3 regions of the Pseudoalteromonas sp. APC 3691 genome follow, and region 1 is predicted to be linked to each of the others. Evidence: predicted binding sites of a transcription regulator. Region 1 holds the regulator's gene; each other region holds the start of a gene.
What was found. The regulator MetJ, encoded in region 1, represses methionine synthesis genes. The targets are predictions, from matches to a motif close to TAGACGTCTAGACGTCTA.
Positions count from the first base shown of each region.

Region 2: the regulator MetJ is predicted to act here: its motif matches at 1,782-1,799, upstream of metA (homoserine O-succinyltransferase).
Region 3: the regulator MetJ is predicted to act here: its motif matches at 3,850-3,867, upstream of metK (methionine adenosyltransferase).

Region 1 is NZ_JASDCB010000034.1:23,505-29,414, forward strand. Features, by position in the region: gene priA (primosomal protein N') at 1-1,812, opposite strand, end outside; gene rpmE (50S ribosomal protein L31) at 2,043-2,258, shown strand; gene QL998_RS12110 (malic enzyme-like NAD(P)-binding protein) at 2,947-4,188, shown strand; gene metJ (met regulon transcriptional regulator MetJ) at 4,271-4,591, opposite strand; gene metB (cystathionine gamma-synthase) at 4,881-5,910, shown strand, end outside.
Region 2 is NZ_JASDCB010000019.1:14,750-20,659, reverse strand. Features, by position in the region: gene ettA (energy-dependent translational throttle protein EttA) at 1-673, opposite strand, end outside; gene QL998_RS08305 (outer membrane beta-barrel protein) at 1,007-1,447, shown strand; gene QL998_RS08300 (outer membrane beta-barrel protein) at 1,465-1,653, shown strand; gene metA (homoserine O-succinyltransferase) at 1,865-2,812, shown strand; gene QL998_RS08290 (homocysteine S-methyltransferase family protein) at 2,802-3,875, shown strand; gene metH (methionine synthase) at 3,885-5,910, shown strand, end outside.
Region 3 is NZ_JASDCB010000037.1:14,674-20,583, reverse strand. Features, by position in the region: gene QL998_RS12645 (hypothetical protein) at 1-219, opposite strand, end outside; gene QL998_RS12640 (alkaline phosphatase family protein) at 513-2,501, shown strand; gene metK (methionine adenosyltransferase) at 2,597-3,748, opposite strand; gene tkt (transketolase) at 4,053-5,910, shown strand, end outside.

The sequences.
Region 1 (5,910 bases):
AGGGTGTTCTGGAAAGTGTGTTTGTAATAACACTTGACCAGGCTCTCCTGAACGTCCAGCACGCCCCGCTACTTGGGTGACTAATTGGGCTAAATGCTCTGTTGCTCTAAAGTCGCATGAGTATAAGCCGCTATCTACATCTAAAATTATAACAAGGCTCACATCTGCAAAGTGATGGCCTTTGGCAAGCATTTGTGTGCCCACTAAAATGCGTGCGCCCCCTAGGTTTATTTCATCAAGTGCTTTTTCAAGGCTACCTTTACGGCGAGTTGAATCGCGGTCTATACGAGTAACAGGTGTATCAGGGAACTCGGTCGATAAAAACTCTTCAATTTGTTCTGTGCCTTTACCGTTAGGAAATATTTGCGTACTTCCACAGTCAGGGCATTGGTGAGGGACAGGGTACTGGTCGCCACAGTGATGACAGATCATTTGCCCAATCGCTTTATGAAATGTAGCGCTGGTACTGCATCGTTTACACTCGCTCAACCAACCGCACTCATGGCAAATAAGGGTGGGTGAGAAACCTCGGCGATTTAAAAATACCATAACCTGTTTACCGCGATTTAAGTGCTGACGCATAGTAGCAAGGCTTGCATGTGCAATACCTGCTTGGTCGGGCTGACCTTTCATATCGAGTAACTTAAACTGATTGTCAGTCGCTGTTTGCGCACGTTCCGTTAAACTTAATAGCTGGTATTTGTTATTAATTGCTTTGTGAAGTGTTTCAAGCGCGGGTGTGGCGCTGCCTAATATAAGCGGGATTTTATGCTGAAAAGCTCTGTAAGCGGCTAAATCACGAGCATGGTAACGAAGGGTATCTTGTTGTTTAAATGACGAGTCGTGTTCTTCATCAACAACAATCATACCGAGTTTTAAAAATGGCAGAAAAATACTCGAACGTGTGCCAATAACTATCGCACAACTGCCTTTTTCGCAAAAACGCCATGTTTGTAAACGTTCGTTGTCGGTAAGTGCTGAGTGCCAAAGCATAATGGGTGTATCAGGAAAGCGGCGGCGAAAACGGTTTACGGTTTGTGGTGTTAGGCCGATTTCGGGCACGAGTACGAGGGCTTGCTCGCCACGTTTGAGTACTTCTTCTAGGCACTGTAAATACACTTCGGTTTTACCGCTGCCCGTTACGCCTTCTAATAAGAAGCAGCTAAAGCCAGTACTTTGATTTATAGCTGTGCAAGCAACCGCTTGTTCTTTATTAAGCACTGGTTTACTACCAACGGTTGGAGCAACACTTTGCCATTGGCTATCGTGCTCAATAGTTTGTGTTATGAGTTCTTTATCTATTAGGCTATCTATTGTTTTTTTACTAAAGCCCAGTGCTTTTAACTCAGTTAATGGTGACTTACCTGATTGCGATAACTGCTTTAATAGGTTGAGCTGTGTTTTAGCTTTTAATGACGGTACTTTTGCACCTTTTTCTGTCAGGGCAACCATATTAATACTGGTTTTATCAGGCGATTCACCTTGGCGAAGTGCACCAGGTAGCGCTATATGAATAGTTTCGCCTAATGGATAGCAATAATAGCGGGCAGTAAAGCTAAGGAGTTCTAAATGCTGGGAGCTTAAAATAGGGGCGTCGTCTATTACCTCTATAATATTTTTAATTTTATTTAAAGGGACGTCGGTACTGCTTTTAATACCCAAAACAACCGCTACTTTCTTTTGATTACCAAAAGGTACCAAAACTCGCATGCCAGGTAGTAAAGGAATTGATAAGCCACTGAGCTGTTCTTCTATTTTATAATCAAAGGTGCGTGGAAGCGGAACTTTAATAGCAACTTCAACAAAACTCATAACAACTCAACCCGTAAAATTAATGCTGTAATGTACTAAAAATACCGCTAAAAACCTACTAGCAATAGTACTTGAGAAAGAGATTGTTCACTTTTTTAGCGAAAAGATAAATAAATACTTGTGCAGGGGAAGGTTGTTGGATAAAATCCGCCACCAACAAATTTGTTTTAACGACGTATGGTGCCAAACTCCGGGTTTGGAGAGCGATGCGGCCTTAACTAGAGGTTCCTATGAAAGAAGGTATTCACCCTAAGTACGAAGTAATTTCTGCAACATGTTCATGTGGAAATAAATTCGAAACTAGCTCAACTCTTTGTAAAGACATTCACTTAGACGTATGTTCTGCGTGTCACCCGTTTTACACTGGTAAGCAAAAAGTTTTAGACACTGGCGGACGTGTTGATCGCTTCAACAAGCGCTTCGGTGCACTTGCCAGCAAGAAGTAATTATTGCTGTTTAGTTAAAAAAAGCACCTTAGGGTGCTTTTTTTGTGCCTAAAATTTGTTATTTATTATCTTAAACTAACCTACATAAATCTTTAAGCAATTTAACGAATTAAATTGCACTATAACGTCGTTAAAATTTTTTTATTTAGAACAACTAGATACAAAAATTTTTGCCTAGTTCTAGCGTAATTTTCTTAACTTTAAATAGACCCCATATATAAGCAGATTGGTATTATTTCGTTGATTTTAACTATCCCCTCCTTTTGCATAACTATTTCCTATTCTTATTCTGAGTATGCATAATCCTTTACAGACAAATCGATAGATATTCTCTATATTTTAAATAGTACAATTTTTAACTAGGTTGATAAAAGTAGCTAACGTGGGCTTATCTGTTTTTAAAGTAAGGTAGTAGGCTGTTATTCTAAGTTTATGCTGATACTTTAAGTATACGTTTTATAAGATTTTGATAGACATAAAAGCACCTTAAAACTTACTTTTTAGGTGAATTTTTATTTATTAAATGTCGATATAATCCTGCAAAGTTACTGAAAAACCTCTTAAAATTAAAGGATATAGCATATAACAGGATAGACCTGATATTGCTTGGAATTTAAAAATAATAAGGGTATCGTACCCCAAGACTCCATCTCTCACTTTAACTTAAATTGCAGGATACCATCGCGTTATGTCTGACTTTCGTGAACAAGCACTACATTACCACTCACATCCCGTACCAGGTAAAATTAGCATTGAGCTTACAAAACCAGCTGAAACGGCTCATGATCTTGCACTTGCGTATAGCCCAGGTGTTGCCGAACCTGTACGTGAAATAGCTGCAGATCCTGCAAATGCTTATAAATATACTGGTAAAGGTAACATGGTTGCGGTTATTACTAATGGTACTGCAATTCTAGGCCTTGGTAATTTAGGTCCTTTAGCGTCTAAGCCCGTAATGGAAGGTAAAGCGTTATTGTTTAAACGTTTTGCAGGGCTTGATTCTATCGATATTGAAGTTAAGCACAAAACAACAGAAGACTTTATTAATACGGTTGCCAATATTGCCGACACATTCGGTGGTATTAACCTTGAAGATATTAAAGCACCAGAGTGTTTTGAAATAGAAAAAGCATTAATAGAGCGTTGTAGCATCCCTGTTTTTCATGACGATCAACACGGTACTGCCATTGTAACGGCTGCTGGTATGTTAAATGCGCTAGAAGTACAAGGTAAGTCAATTGAAGATGCAATTATTGTATGTTTAGGTGCAGGCGCTGCCGCTGTTGCGTGTATGGAGCTGTTAATTAAGTGTGGTGCACTGCGTGAACACATTTATATGCTTGACCGCAAAGGTGTTATTCATACCCGCCGCGATGACTTAAATGAATATAAACAGCTTTTTGCTAACAATACCGATAAGCGTACATTGCAAGATGTAATTGCAGATGCAGATGTATTTGTGGGTGTTTCTGGCCCTAACTTATTAGCGGCTGAAGATTTAAAGCTAATGGCTGCAAAACCAGTTGTGTTTGCATGTTCAAATCCAGATCCTGAGATTGATCCTGCACTTGCGCACGGCGCACGCAACGATTTAATCATGGCAACAGGACGCTCTGATTACCCTAACCAAGTTAATAATGTTTTATGTTTCCCGTTTATTTTCCGTGGTGCACTTGATGTACGTGCAAGCGCTATTAACGATGAAATGAAAATTGCTGCAGTAGATGCTATTCGAAGTATTGCCAAAGAGCCAGTACCTGCAGAAGTTTTAAAAGCCGCTGGTGTAGATAAACTAGAATTTGGTGCGCAGTATATTATTCCAAAACCAATGGATCCACGTTTACTGCCGCGTATAGCAAGAGCTGTTGCACTTGCTGCTATTGAGTCAGGTGTTGCACAAATTGAGCTACCTGAAAACTATATGCAGTAAATCTATACAGTAGAGCTATGCAATAAAATTTAGACATAAAAAAACCTCAATAATTACTGAGGTTTTTTTGTCTTTGTAATATTTATTCTTCGTTTAAAACGGGTACTTCTAGACCCATTTCTTGCATTATTTTTTTAACTTCTTCTGGCACTTTTTCGGCGTTATCTTTACGTAAGTCATCGTCATTTGGTAAAGGTTGGCCAGTAAAAGCATGCAAAAATGCCTCACATAGCAATTCACTATTTGTAGCATGGCGAAGGTTATTGATTTGACGACGTGTACGTTCGTCAGTTAATACCTTTAATACATTTAGCGGGATCGAAACGGTGATCTTTTTAACTTGCTCTGATTTTTTACCGTGTTCTGCGTATGGGTGAATATACTCACCATTCCATTTAGCCATAAGATGTATCGTTGCCTCAGATTATTAATTTCTCACACGGTATAAAAAGCGTGTAAATATGCGTGAAATTCTATCGATTTAAAAAAGATAGTCAAATAATAGATACAGATCTATCTTAATAAGCCTATTGTAGGTGTAAAGATAAACACACTTTTGTGAGCTAAAATGTGTTATTCGCAGAGGCCCTTTCTATTTTTAGCCATCTAGAGCTTTAAAATACTTTGACTTATCAAAACGGATAACTTACTCTTTTAGACGTCTAAACATCCAAGTTAATCAGGTGACGAATATGAGCGAAAAAAACAAAGCGACCATTGCTGTACGTAACGGCGTTGATGCTGATAAACATCATGGTGCGGTGGTACCGCCAATTTATTTATCGACTACTTATTCGTTTGCCGACTTTGATACTAAGCGTGAGTATGATTATGGTCGTAGCGGTAATCCTAATCGTGATATTTTAGCTGAGACGCTTGCTAAGCTTGAAGGTGGCGCTCGTGGCATAATTTCAGCTACAGGCATGGCTGCCGTGCATTTAGCTACTCAGCTACTTAATAGTGACGATACGTTAGTAATTCCGCATGATTGTTATGGTGGCAGCTATCGTTTATTTACATCTTTACAAAAACGCGGGCTACTAAAGCTCAAAATATTAGATTTAACAAAAGAAGAAAGCCTTCAACAAATTTTAGTAATTAAACCTAAGCTTATTTGGATAGAAACCCCAAGTAACCCAGTACTTCGTTTAACAGATATTAAAGCGGTTACCGATGTGGCTAAGCAATGCGGAGCTTTGGTTGCCGCAGATAACACGTTTTTGTCGCCGGCTTTACAAAACCCTATTAAATTTGGTGTAGATATTGTGGTGCATTCAACCACTAAATACATTAACGGACACTCAGATGTAGTAGGCGGCGCTGTTATTGCCGCAACACAAGAGTTAGGCGATGAGCTTGCTTGGTGGGCTAATAACATTGGTATTACGGGTGCGCCTTTTGATAGCTATTTAACGCTTCGTGGTTTACGTACTTTAAATGTGCGCCTAAGGCAGCATCAAGAAAATGCACTGGCAATAGCTAAGTACCTTGAAAGCTCTGAATATGTAAGCCAAGTTTACTACCCAGGTCTTGAGTCACATCCTCAACATGAGCTGGCTAAAGCACAGCAACTTGGTTTTGGTGGCATGGTTAGTTTTGATATTAAAGGCGATATAAACGACGCTGCGGCATTTTTAACTAGCCTTAAAACGTTTAGTTTAGCTGAGTCATTAGGTGGCGTAGAGAGCTTAATTTGTCACCCTGCAACTATGACGCACGCAG
Region 2 (5,910 bases), on a different contig from region 1:
GGAAGTAACGGTCATGCGTTACAGCCACAACAGTGCCTTCGTAATCGTGTAAGAAGCGCTCTAACCATGCAACCGACTCAGCATCCAAGTGGTTAGTAGGTTCATCAAGGATAAGCATGTCTGGTTTTTCAAGTAATAATCGACATATAGCAACACGGCGACGCTCACCACCTGAAAGGTGCTCAATTTTAGCATCCCACTCTGGCAGGCGAAGTGCATCAGCTGCGCGTTCTAAAACGTTGTCGATGTTATGACCATCGTGCGCCTGAATAACAGCTTCAAGCTCGCCTTGCTCTTTTGCAAGTGCGTCAAAGTCAGCGTCTTCCATGGCGTATTCGTTATACACTTCGTCAAGACGTTTAAGTGCATGTTTAACTTCGCCAACAGCTTCTTCAACAGTTTCACGTACTGTTTTACTTTCGTCTAAAACAGGTTCTTGCGGTAAATAACCAATTTTAGTACCAGGCTGAGGATGTGCATCACCTTCAAAATCTTGGTCAACACCGGCCATAATACGCAGTAACGTAGATTTACCAGAACCGTTTAAACCAAGCACACCAATTTTAGCGCCAGGAAAAAAGTGCAACGAAATATCTTTTAAGATAGTGCGCTTAGGTGGCACAACCTTAGATACTCGACTCATCGAGAATATAAATTTATCAGGTAAAACCATGGAGGAAAGCCTTCAAATAATAATAAAAATTTCAATGTTGTATTGTAGTGGCTGACGGGTGAAACAGTCAACGAATGCTGTATAGAACAATACACTTACCTAAGCGGTACTTTGTTTTGATTGCTCGTTAAAAACACTACTATTACAGGATTTCTATTGTGTAAAATTCTGTAATCTATTGTTTTATATTGTTCAAATACATTTCATTTTTAACAAAAGTGGTACAGTATATTTACAAGCTGTAAAGTATAAGCAAGTTATATAGGCAGGCCACACTTAGTTTATTGTTAAACATCACATTATTAAATATTACAAAGGTTTAAAGGAATGAACATGAAAATAGTTACAAGGTTAGGGGCATTACTTTTAGGTTTATACTCATTTTCGAGCCAAGCAGACATACTCCACGTAAATGGTTATTACCAAGGAATAGGGATAGGGTCTACGCAAATTGATGTATACGAGAGTGATAGCATACAGTTTACAACGCTTTACGGCCGGTTTGGATATCAGTTTTCGCGTTACTTTGCATTAGAAGGGCGTATAGGTTTTGGGTTAAATGATGAGTCAACGCCTCTAAACGGAATTGTTTACACTCAGAACCCACAGGACGGTTCGCTGAGTTCAGAATTCATTAAGAGCGAAATCGATTCAAGCCTTGATTTGCAAACAAGTATATTTGTAAAAGCTAATTATCCAATTTCATCTCGAGCTGATATGTTTTTATTTGGTGGCTATGGTAGAAATAAATTAAGTTACAATGAAGGCGCTTAAAAAACCTTGCAGAATCAATAACTGGTACAGATACAAATTCTACGCTAATAACTGAGCAAAACTACGATGAAGGCGGCGTAACGTACGGAACCGGCATTGACTTTAGGCTAACTCAACGCTGGCAAGTAAGTGCTGAATACCAATATTTTGATACAAATGAAGGCGATATTTACGCTCTTAATTTATCTGTAAATTATCGTTTTTAATTATAATAGCGCTACTGATTTTAGTAGCGCTATTTCAATTCACTAAAACAAAGTACTTCAATATAAATGCATTCCCTCTCATCTATAACTTTTAGTAAATCTTAAAAAAATCATGAATAAATTTCATTTAGACATCTATACATCTAGAGGTTGATATTTTTTACTTTCAGTTCATAATTAACTTTCGGTTTTTATGAGCAGGAGTAAAAATATGCCAATTACAGTAAAAGACGAGTTGCCGGCAATTGCACGTTTACGTCAAGAAAACGTATTTGTAATGCCAAAAACACGTGCAAAAACGCAAGAAATACGCCCAATGCGTTTGGCTATTTTAAACTTAATGCCTAATAAAGTAGAAACCGAAGTTCAGTTTATTCGTTTGCTTGCCAACTCGCCTTTGCAAGTTAACGTAGAGCTACTGCGCCTCGACACTCACCGCAGTAGCAGTAATTCAGAAGAGCACCTTGATACCTTTTATCGTTATTTTTCTGAGGTTAAAGACAACAATTACGATGCGTTAATTGTAACTGGCGCGCCACTTGCCCATTTAGAATACGACGATGTAGCGTATTGGGATGAGCTAAAAGTCATTATTGATTGGGCTGAGCAACACGTTACCTCTACGTTATTTTCGTGTTGGGCAGCACATGCAGCGTTATATCACCGTTACAATTTAAAGCGCGATTTAAAAGACGATAAACTGTGTGGCGTATTTACCCACCAATGTTATTTTGATCACGGTGCACTGACTCGCGGATTCGACGACACCTTTTTGGTACCGCACTCACGCTACGGCCACATTGATATAAATAAAATAAACGCCTGTGATGAGCTAGTTGTACTGGCAGGTTCTGAGCGAGTAGGGGCTTACTTACTTAAAAATAAATCGGGTAGCCAAGTGTTTATAACCGGCCACCCAGAGTACGACGCCGACTCGCTAAAAGCAGAATACGAGCGCGATTGTAAAAAAAGCCCTAATGCACCAAAACCCGAAAATTACTTTCCGGATGACGATGCAACCAAACAACCTTCAAAAACGTGGCAAAGCCATGCTTTTTTACTTTTTTCGAACTGGTTAAATTACTACGTGTACCAAACCACACCGTATGATATTAATTTAGTTAGCCAAGACGTGAGGACTAACAACTATGCCGAATAACGCGCCTACAAATAATAAGCAAGCCGAAATAAGTGCCGCATTAAAAGAACGCATTTTAATTTTAGATGGCGCAATGGGCACCATGATCCAAGATCATAAGCTAGAAGAAGAAGACTATCGCGGAGAGCGTTTTAAAGACTGGCATGTATTAATTAAAGGTAATAACGATTTATTAAGCCTAACCAAGCCCGACTTAATCACTGATATTCATCGTGGTTTTTTATCAGCGGGCGCCGATATTATCGAAACCAACACGTTTAACTCGACCACTATTTCGATGGAAGATTACGACATGGCAAACCTAAGCCGTGAAATAAACCTAGAGTCGGCTAAATTAGCACGCGCAATTTGCGATGAATTTACGGCTAAAACGCCAGAAAAACCGCGCTATGTAGCCGGTGTTTTAGGGCCGACATCTAAAACGTGTTCAATTTCGCCAGACGTAAACGATCCGGGTTACCGAAACGTTACTTTTGATAAGCTAGTTACTGCGTATGTAGAGTCTACCCTTGCATTAATGGAAGGCGGCGCCGATTTAATACTAATCGAAACTATATTCGACACGCTTAATGCAAAAGCCGCCTCGTTTGGTGTAGAAGAAGCCTTTGAACAAGCAGGGCGCACATTACCAGTTATGATCTCGGGCACTATTACTGACGCTTCTGGCCGTACGCTTTCTGGGCAAACAACCGAAGCATTTTATAACTCTATTCGCCATATTAAGCCTATTTCGATTGGTTTAAACTGCGCGCTTGGCCCTGATTTACTGCGCCAATATGTAGAAGAGCTTTCGCGCGTGTGCGAAACCTTTACATCGGTACACCCTAATGCGGGCTTGCCTAATGAGTTTGGTGAATACGACTTAGAAGCGCCTGAAATGGCAGCCGAAATTATCGATTGGGGTAAATCGGGCTTTATTAATATAGTAGGTGGATGTTGTGGCACCACGCCTGCGCATATTCGTGCTTTTGCAAAAGGTCTAGCGGGCGTTAAACCACGCCAATTGCCAGAGCTTGAAGTACGCATGCGTTTATCAGGCCTTGAAGCCTGTAACTTAAATTAAGGAGCCAACATGACCCAACAAATAGCAGTATTTACCAATGTTGGTGAGCGTACCAATGTAACTGGTTCGGCTATGTTTAAACGCCTAATCATGGAAGAAGATTTTGAAGCAGCGTTAACAGTTGCACGTGAACAAGTAGAAAACGGCGCACAGGTTATTGATATAAACATGGACGAAGCCATGTTGGATTCAAAAGCCGCCATGGTTAAGTTTTTAAACTTAATAGCCTCAGAGCCTGATATTTCACGCGTACCAATTATGGTCGACTCCTCAAAGTGGGAAGTAATAGAAGCCGGCTTAAAGTGTATTCAAGGCAAGGCAATTGTTAACTCAATATCGTTAAAAGAGGGCGAAGAGCCGTTTATTCGCCAAGCTAAAATAATAAAACGCTTTGGTGCAGCCGCTGTTGTAATGGCGTTTGATACCGACGGGCAAGCCGACACGGCAGACCGTAAGTTCGCAATATGTGCGCGCAGTTATAAAATATTGGTAGAAGACATTGGCTTTGCGCCAGAAGATATTATTTTCGACCCTAATATATTTGCCGTAGCCACAGGGATAGAAGAGCACGACAACTACGCCGTAGAATTTATTGAAGGTACACGCCGCATTAAGCAAAATTTGCCGCACTGTAAAGTGTCGGGCGGTGTATCAAATGTATCGTTTTCGTTTAGAGGTAATAACCCCGTACGTGAAGCCATTCACTCGGTGTTTTTATATCACGCCATAAAAGCGGGTATGGATATGGGCATTGTAAATGCAGGGCAACTCGCCGTTTACGACGACATCCCAGAAGAGCTTCGTAAAGCCGTTGAAGACGTAATACTTAACACAGACCCAGGTGCAGGCGAGCGTTTAGTAGAGCTTGCACCAAAATACTCTGGTATGGCACAAGCCGAGCGAGTAGAAGATTTAGAATGGCGCACATGGCCTGTTGAAAAACGCCTTGAGCACGCGCTTGTAAAAGGCATTACTACCTTTATAGATGAAGATACCGAAGAGTGCCGCGCTGCTGCCGATAAACCTATTCACGTAATTGAAGGGCCGTTAATGGATGGCATGAACGTAGTAGGGGATTTATTTGGCGCAGGTAAAATGTTTTTACCACAAGTGGTTAAATCGGCGCGCGTAATGAAACGAGCCGTAGCCTACTTAGACCCATTTATTGAAGCCGAAAAAGAAGAAGGTGCAACTAACGGTAAAATAGTGATGGCGACCGTAAAAGGTGACGTACACGACATAGGTAAAAATATTGTGGGTGTTGTACTGCAATGTAATAACTATGAAGTAATCGACTTAGGTGTAATGGTACCGGCTGATAAAATACTGCAAACCGCCATCGACGAAAAAGCTGATATTATTGGATTATCGGGCTTAATTACCCCATCGCTTGACGAAATGGTACACGTAGCAAAAGAAATGAAACGCCGTGGCTTTGAACTGCCGCTGTTAATTGGTGGTGCAACTACTTCTAAAGCGCACACCGCAGTAAAAATTGAGCCGCAATATGACAAAGGCGTAGTGTATGTAAGTAATGCCAGCCGTGCGGTAGGTGTAGTATCTAATTTATTATCAAAAGAGCATAAGCCTGGTTTTTTAGAAAAAACCCAAGCTGAATATGTAAAAGTACGCGAGCAACAAGCGCGTAAAAAACCTCGCTCTAAGCCTGTTACAATCCAGCGCGCACGCGATAACGCAGCACAACTCGATTGGGATAACTACACGCCACCAGTGCCTAAAAAGCTCGGCGTGATCGAGTTTAAAAACGTATCCATTGCCACTTTGCGTAAATACATAGATTGGACGCCATACTTTATGACGTGGTCAATCGCCGGTAAATACCCGCGCATAATGACCGACGAAGTAGTAGGCGAGCAAGCGCAAAGCTTATTTAAAGACGCTAACGATATGTTAGATGACCTTGAAAAAGCAGGTAGTTTGCAACCACTTGGCGTAATTGGTTTATTCCCTGCTAACCGCGTAGGGGACGACATAGAAATATACACCGACGAAACACGCAAAGAGTTATTAACGA
Region 3 (5,910 bases), on a different contig from region 1:
AACAGCTTGAAGCTTACTTTTAATGCCTAAGCTTGCTAGTAACTTAGCTTGTTTTAATGCTTTGTCTTTATTACTTGGCGCAAACAGTGGCTTACCTTTAAAAAAAAGAGCTACTTTTTCATCTGACGTTTTTAATTTTGTAGCTAAATTTGTACATGCTGTTTTTATGTCAACGCTATCGGCAAGTCCTGCAAATATAACGCGAAAGTTATCGGCCATTTAACTATCCCTAAAGCTTTATAATGAAGCGAGTATAAACCGAACCCCTTTATAAATGTATCTCTATGTAAAATAAAATTGTTAAACGTATCTATTTCCCAAAAGATTACTTATAGAAAAAGTTGATTAGTATTTCAATAGAATATTCCATTACTTGCAATTAAATGTGAATGGAATATTTTATATGTAAAATTTTTTCTTTAATTACAAGTGATTACAGCTATTTCCTTGTTGAAGTAGCTTAAACAAGTAAAATTGTTTTCCTAGGGGTATAATATATTAGGTACAGGATTTTGCTAAACACACACACACTTCCATCTAGTCGCTGGCTAGAATTTGTAAAAGAAAGCGGACGTATCGCTACTCTTTGGTTTGCTGGTGTACTACTTTTTATGGGTTTTCGGATTTTCTTTTTAATTCATTTTAGTGATCGTATTACTTCCGAACTAGATATTGATTCAATAATCGCGACATTAAAAGCGGGTCTAGCATTTGATTCTGCCGCGACGGGAGTCTGTTTTAGTATTGTTTTTATTTTAAACTGTATTTTACAGCCTCTGCGTTTAGGACAATGGGTTAGAAAAGCACGTATATATACAAGCCGAATATTTTTCATTACGTCAACAATACTATGTATAACGAGTATTACTTACATTGCTGAATATGGAAGCCAGTTTAACTTTTTTATGTTTGAAGGGCTAAATGACGATCAACAAGCTATTGCATTAACTGTAATCGAGCAATATAAACCGTGGGGGAGCCTGCTTAGTTTAGTTATTTTATTAGCGATAGCATTTAAAATAAATAAACTAGTTGATAGGAAAAGCTATAGTGCTATCAATCATCTTTTCACCACGAATATATTAAAGCGTACGATTTTAGTTGCATTGATTATTGTTTTATTTGTTTGTGCAATAAGAGGATCATTTGAAACTCGTCCTGCTTCTCGAAAATGGTCAGCAGTAACGACAGATGCTTTTGTAAATAATCTTGTAATAAACCCGTTTCGAAGCTTTATATATGCCATTAAAGATTATAATGATTTACAAAGTTTTGGTTTAAATGGTCACAATCCTTACTTACGAAAAAATGCACCTGACATAGATAACCCTTTAGCGACGCTTGAGAAAAAAACCAGTGCGCCAATGTTAGCGGCACCTTCACAAGTGTTTTTTATTGTTATGGAAAGTTATGATGCTTGGCCGTTTCAGCAAAAATATACATCGCTCAATTTAACTAATGAACTACGTAATTTAGCTAGTAAAGGTATATATTTAAATAATGTATTACCTGCAGCAAGCAGTACTATGAATTCGCTATCTAGCCTTATGTCTGGTATAGCGTTTTCGGGCGTTAACATGAGCCGTATTGGACCACAAAAACCAGCGAGTAAGTTATCAATATTTAATCAACTTGAGCAACTAGGTTATCAAAGTCGATTTTATTATGGCGGCTTGCTGTCATGGCAAAATATAGGCGAATATGTGCTTTCACAAGGAGCTGATAAAGTATTTTCGGCTGCAGACACTGGAGGTAAAGGAAGTGCTGGTGTGTGGGGAATTGATGATGGTCAGTTATTTGATTTAGTCGATACTAAAACAGATGAAAAAAGTTTTAACTTAATCATGAGTGGGAGTTATCACGGGCCATTTAACTTAGATTTAGATAAGTATGGGTATCCTTTAAAATCAGTTGCTGACTATCCAAAGGAAATTCAAGCTTTAGATGATGACTTATTAGACCCTTACGTATTAGGGCATTTATGGTATGCCGATAAAATGCTTGGTCAATTTGTTCGTAAAATGGAGCAGCGCTACCCAGATGCATTATTTGTAATTACAGGTGATCACTATAGTCGCCGTTATTTACATCATCGCCCTGATCTATATGAACTAACACATGTACCGCTTGTTATTTATGGTAAAGGTGTAAATCCAAACTGGGTATCGAGCGATCAATTAGCGAGCCATATGGATATTGCACCTACATTATTAAACTTAATAGCACCGCAAAATACGACATTTTATAGCATGGGCCAGTCGCTATTAAATCAACCTAAAGATCGTACTGTATTTGGTTTTCAAACTGTGCGTAAACCAGAACAGCTTTGGCGTGGTGATTTTTCGTCAATGTATGAGTATCAAAAAGTTCAACCAGAGGATCGGATTAACTTAGTACCACTTAAGCCGCAGCCTTTTGAACCAATTGATGTAGCAACAGAGCAAGCTTATAATAAGTATATGGCTACAGCGTGGCAGTTACTTACTAAAGGAATGGATTAATAGATTTAAAAGTAGCTTTTAAAGCTGCTTTTGCTCAATTAGTTTACATATAAAAAAAGCGCCAATTGGCGCTTTTTTTATATTTACTTAGCCAATCAAAGGCCAGCAGCTGCGCGAAGTGCGTCTGCTTTATCTGTACGTTCCCAAGGGAATTCGTCACGACCAAAGTGGCCGTAAGCCGCTGTAGGCAGGTAGATAGGGCGCTCTAAATCAAGCATTTGAATTAAGCCGTAAGGGCGTAGGTCAAAGTGTTCACGAATAAGCTCGATTAAACGGCTTTCTTCTAGCTTGCTTGTACCAAATGTTTCAACGCTGATAGATGTAGGCTCTGCAACACCGATTGCGTAAGAAACTTGTAATTCACATTTATCAGCAAGGCCAGCCGCAACTACGTTTTTAGCAACGTAACGTGCAGCGTATGCAGCTGAGCGGTCAACTTTTGATGGATCTTTACCAGAGAAAGCACCACCACCGTGACGAGCCATACCACCGTATGTATCAACGATGATTTTACGACCTGTTAAACCACAATCGCCCATTGGTCCGCCAATTACAAAGCGACCCGTTGGGTTAATGAAAAATTTAGTCGCGCTTGTAATAAGCTCTGCAGGAAGTACCGGCTTGATGATAGTCTCCATCACCGCTTCTACTAAATCTTTTTGCGAAATGTCTTCGCTGTGCTGAGTAGAAAGTACAACAGCATCAATACCTACTGGCTTACCATTTTCGTATGCAAAAGTAACTTGAGATTTTGCATCTGGACGTAACCAGTTAAGCTCGCCGCTTTTACGTACTTGCGCTTGGCGCTGTACTAAACGGTGTGAGTAAGTAATTGGCGCAGGCATTAGCACTTCTGTTTCGTTACATGCGTAACCAAACATAAGACCTTGGTCGCCAGCACCTTGTTCTTCTGGGCTAGTACGGTCAACACCTTGGTTAATGTCAGGAGACTGTTTACCAATAGTGTTTAAAATTGCACATGAATCAGCATCGAAACCCATGTCTGAGTGCGTGTAGCCAATTTCACGTACTGTTTTACGTGTAATTTCTTCAATATCAACCCATGCGCTAGTAGTGATTTCACCACCAACCATAACCATACCTGTTTTTACGTAAGTTTCGCACGCAACACGGGCATGAGAATCTTGCTCTAGGATAGCATCAAGTACCGCATCAGAGATTTGATCGGCGATTTTATCCGGATGACCTTCAGAAACTGATTCAGAAGTAAATAAATGTTTTGCCATTGTATTTCTGCTCACAAATATTGCGCTTCACAAACGTCGGTATTAGCGCTAAAAAATTAAGGGGCGTATTTTATCGAAAACAAAACACCTTGCATAGTGTTTTTACGCCTAGACGTCTAAATAAAATTACTAATAACTTTTTGGTCTTAAAAAATATTCATAATGCCTCACTTTTATAGGGTTTTTAATTGCACACAGCCCCCACAATAAGTAAGAATGGTCTATATAAACAAACCCAAGTTACTTGGGTGCATAAACAAACACATAAATACCCGCGCAAATACACATAAAGGTAGGAGAATTCATGCCATCTCGCAAAGAACTTGCAAATGCTATTCGCGTCTTGTCAATGGACGCAGTACAAAAGGCCAAATCTGGTCACCCTGGAGCCCCTATGGGCATGGCTGATATCGCAGAAGTATTATGGCGCGATTATCTAAAACACAACCCAACAAATCCAGAGTGGGCTGACCGTGACAGATTTATTCTTTCAAACGGCCACGGTTCAATGCTTATCTATTCTCTATTGCACCTAAGTGGTTACGACTTACCACTGGACGAAATTAAAAACTTCCGTCAAATGCATTCTAAAACACCAGGTCACCCTGAATATGGCTATGCACCAGGAATCGAAACTACTACGGGTCCATTAGGTCAAGGGATCACAAATGCCGTAGGTATGGCAATTGCTGAAAAAGCGCTAGCTGCACAGTTTAACCGCGAAGGTCACGATATTGTTGATCACTTTACCTATGCATTTATGGGCGATGGCTGCCTTATGGAAGGTATTTCTCATGAAGCTGGTTCACTTGCAGGCACATTAGGTCTGGGTAAACTTGTTGCATTTTGGGATGACAACGGCATTTCAATCGATGGTGAAGTAGAAGGTTGGTTTACAGATGACACGCCAGCTCGCTTTAAAGCATACGGTTGGCATGTAATTAGTGGTGTTGATGGTCACGACAGCGATGCTATAAGTGCTGCAATTGCAGAAGCTAAAAGTGTTACCGATAAACCATCACTAATTTGTTGTAAAACAATTATTGGTTACGGCTCACCTAATAAATCTGGTAGCCACGATTGTCACGGTGCACCACTAGGTGATGACGAAATTAAAGCGTCTCGCGAATTCTTAGGTTGGACTGGCGATGCGTTCGAAATTCCTGATGATATTTACGCACAATGGGATAGCAAAGAAAAAGGTCAGCAGCTTGAATCAAGCTGGGACGAAAAATTTGCAGCATACGCAAAAGCATACCCAGAGCTTGCAGCTGAATATAAGCGTCGTATTAATAACGAACTGCCTGGCGATTGGGCTGAAAAATCTCAAGCGTACATTGAGCAATTACAAGCAAACCCAGCAAACCCAGCGTCTCGTAAAGCATCACAAAATGCATTAAACGCATTTGGTCCGTTATTACCAGAATTTATGGGTGGCTCAGCCGATTTAGCAGGCTCAAACTTAACAATTTGGGATGGCTCTAAAGGTTTAACACACGACGATGCAAGCGGTAACTACATTTACTACGGTGTACGTGAGTTTGGTATGTCGGCAATTATGAATGGTATTGCCCTTCATAAAGGCTTTATTCCTTACGGTGCTACGTTCTTAATGTTTGTTGAATATGCAAAAAATGCCGTACGTATGGCTGCATTAATGAAGCAACCAAGCATTTTTGTATACACGCACGATTCAATCGGTTTAGGTGAAGATGGTCCAACTCACCAACCAGTAGAGCAAATTGCAAGCATGCGTTTAACGCCTAACTTATACAACTGGCGCCCATGTGACCAAGTTGAGTCGGCAATTGCATGGCAACAAGCTATTGAGCGTAAAGACGGTCCTACATCGTTAATCTTTACTCGCCAAGGTCTTGAGCAACAAGCGCGTGATGCACAGCAATTAAGCGATGTTAAAAAGGGTGGTTACATCCTTAGCTGTGACGGCAATCCTGAAATTATTTTAATTGCGACGGGCTCTGAAGTGCAACTAGCACAAGATTCAGCAACTGAGCTACGCAGCCAAGGTAAAAAGGTACGTGTTGTATCTATGCCATGTACTGATGCCTTTGAAGATCAAAGCGCAGAGTACAAAGAAAGCGTATTACCGGCATCTGTTACACGCCGCGTAGCAGTAGAAGCAGGTATTGCTGACTACTGGT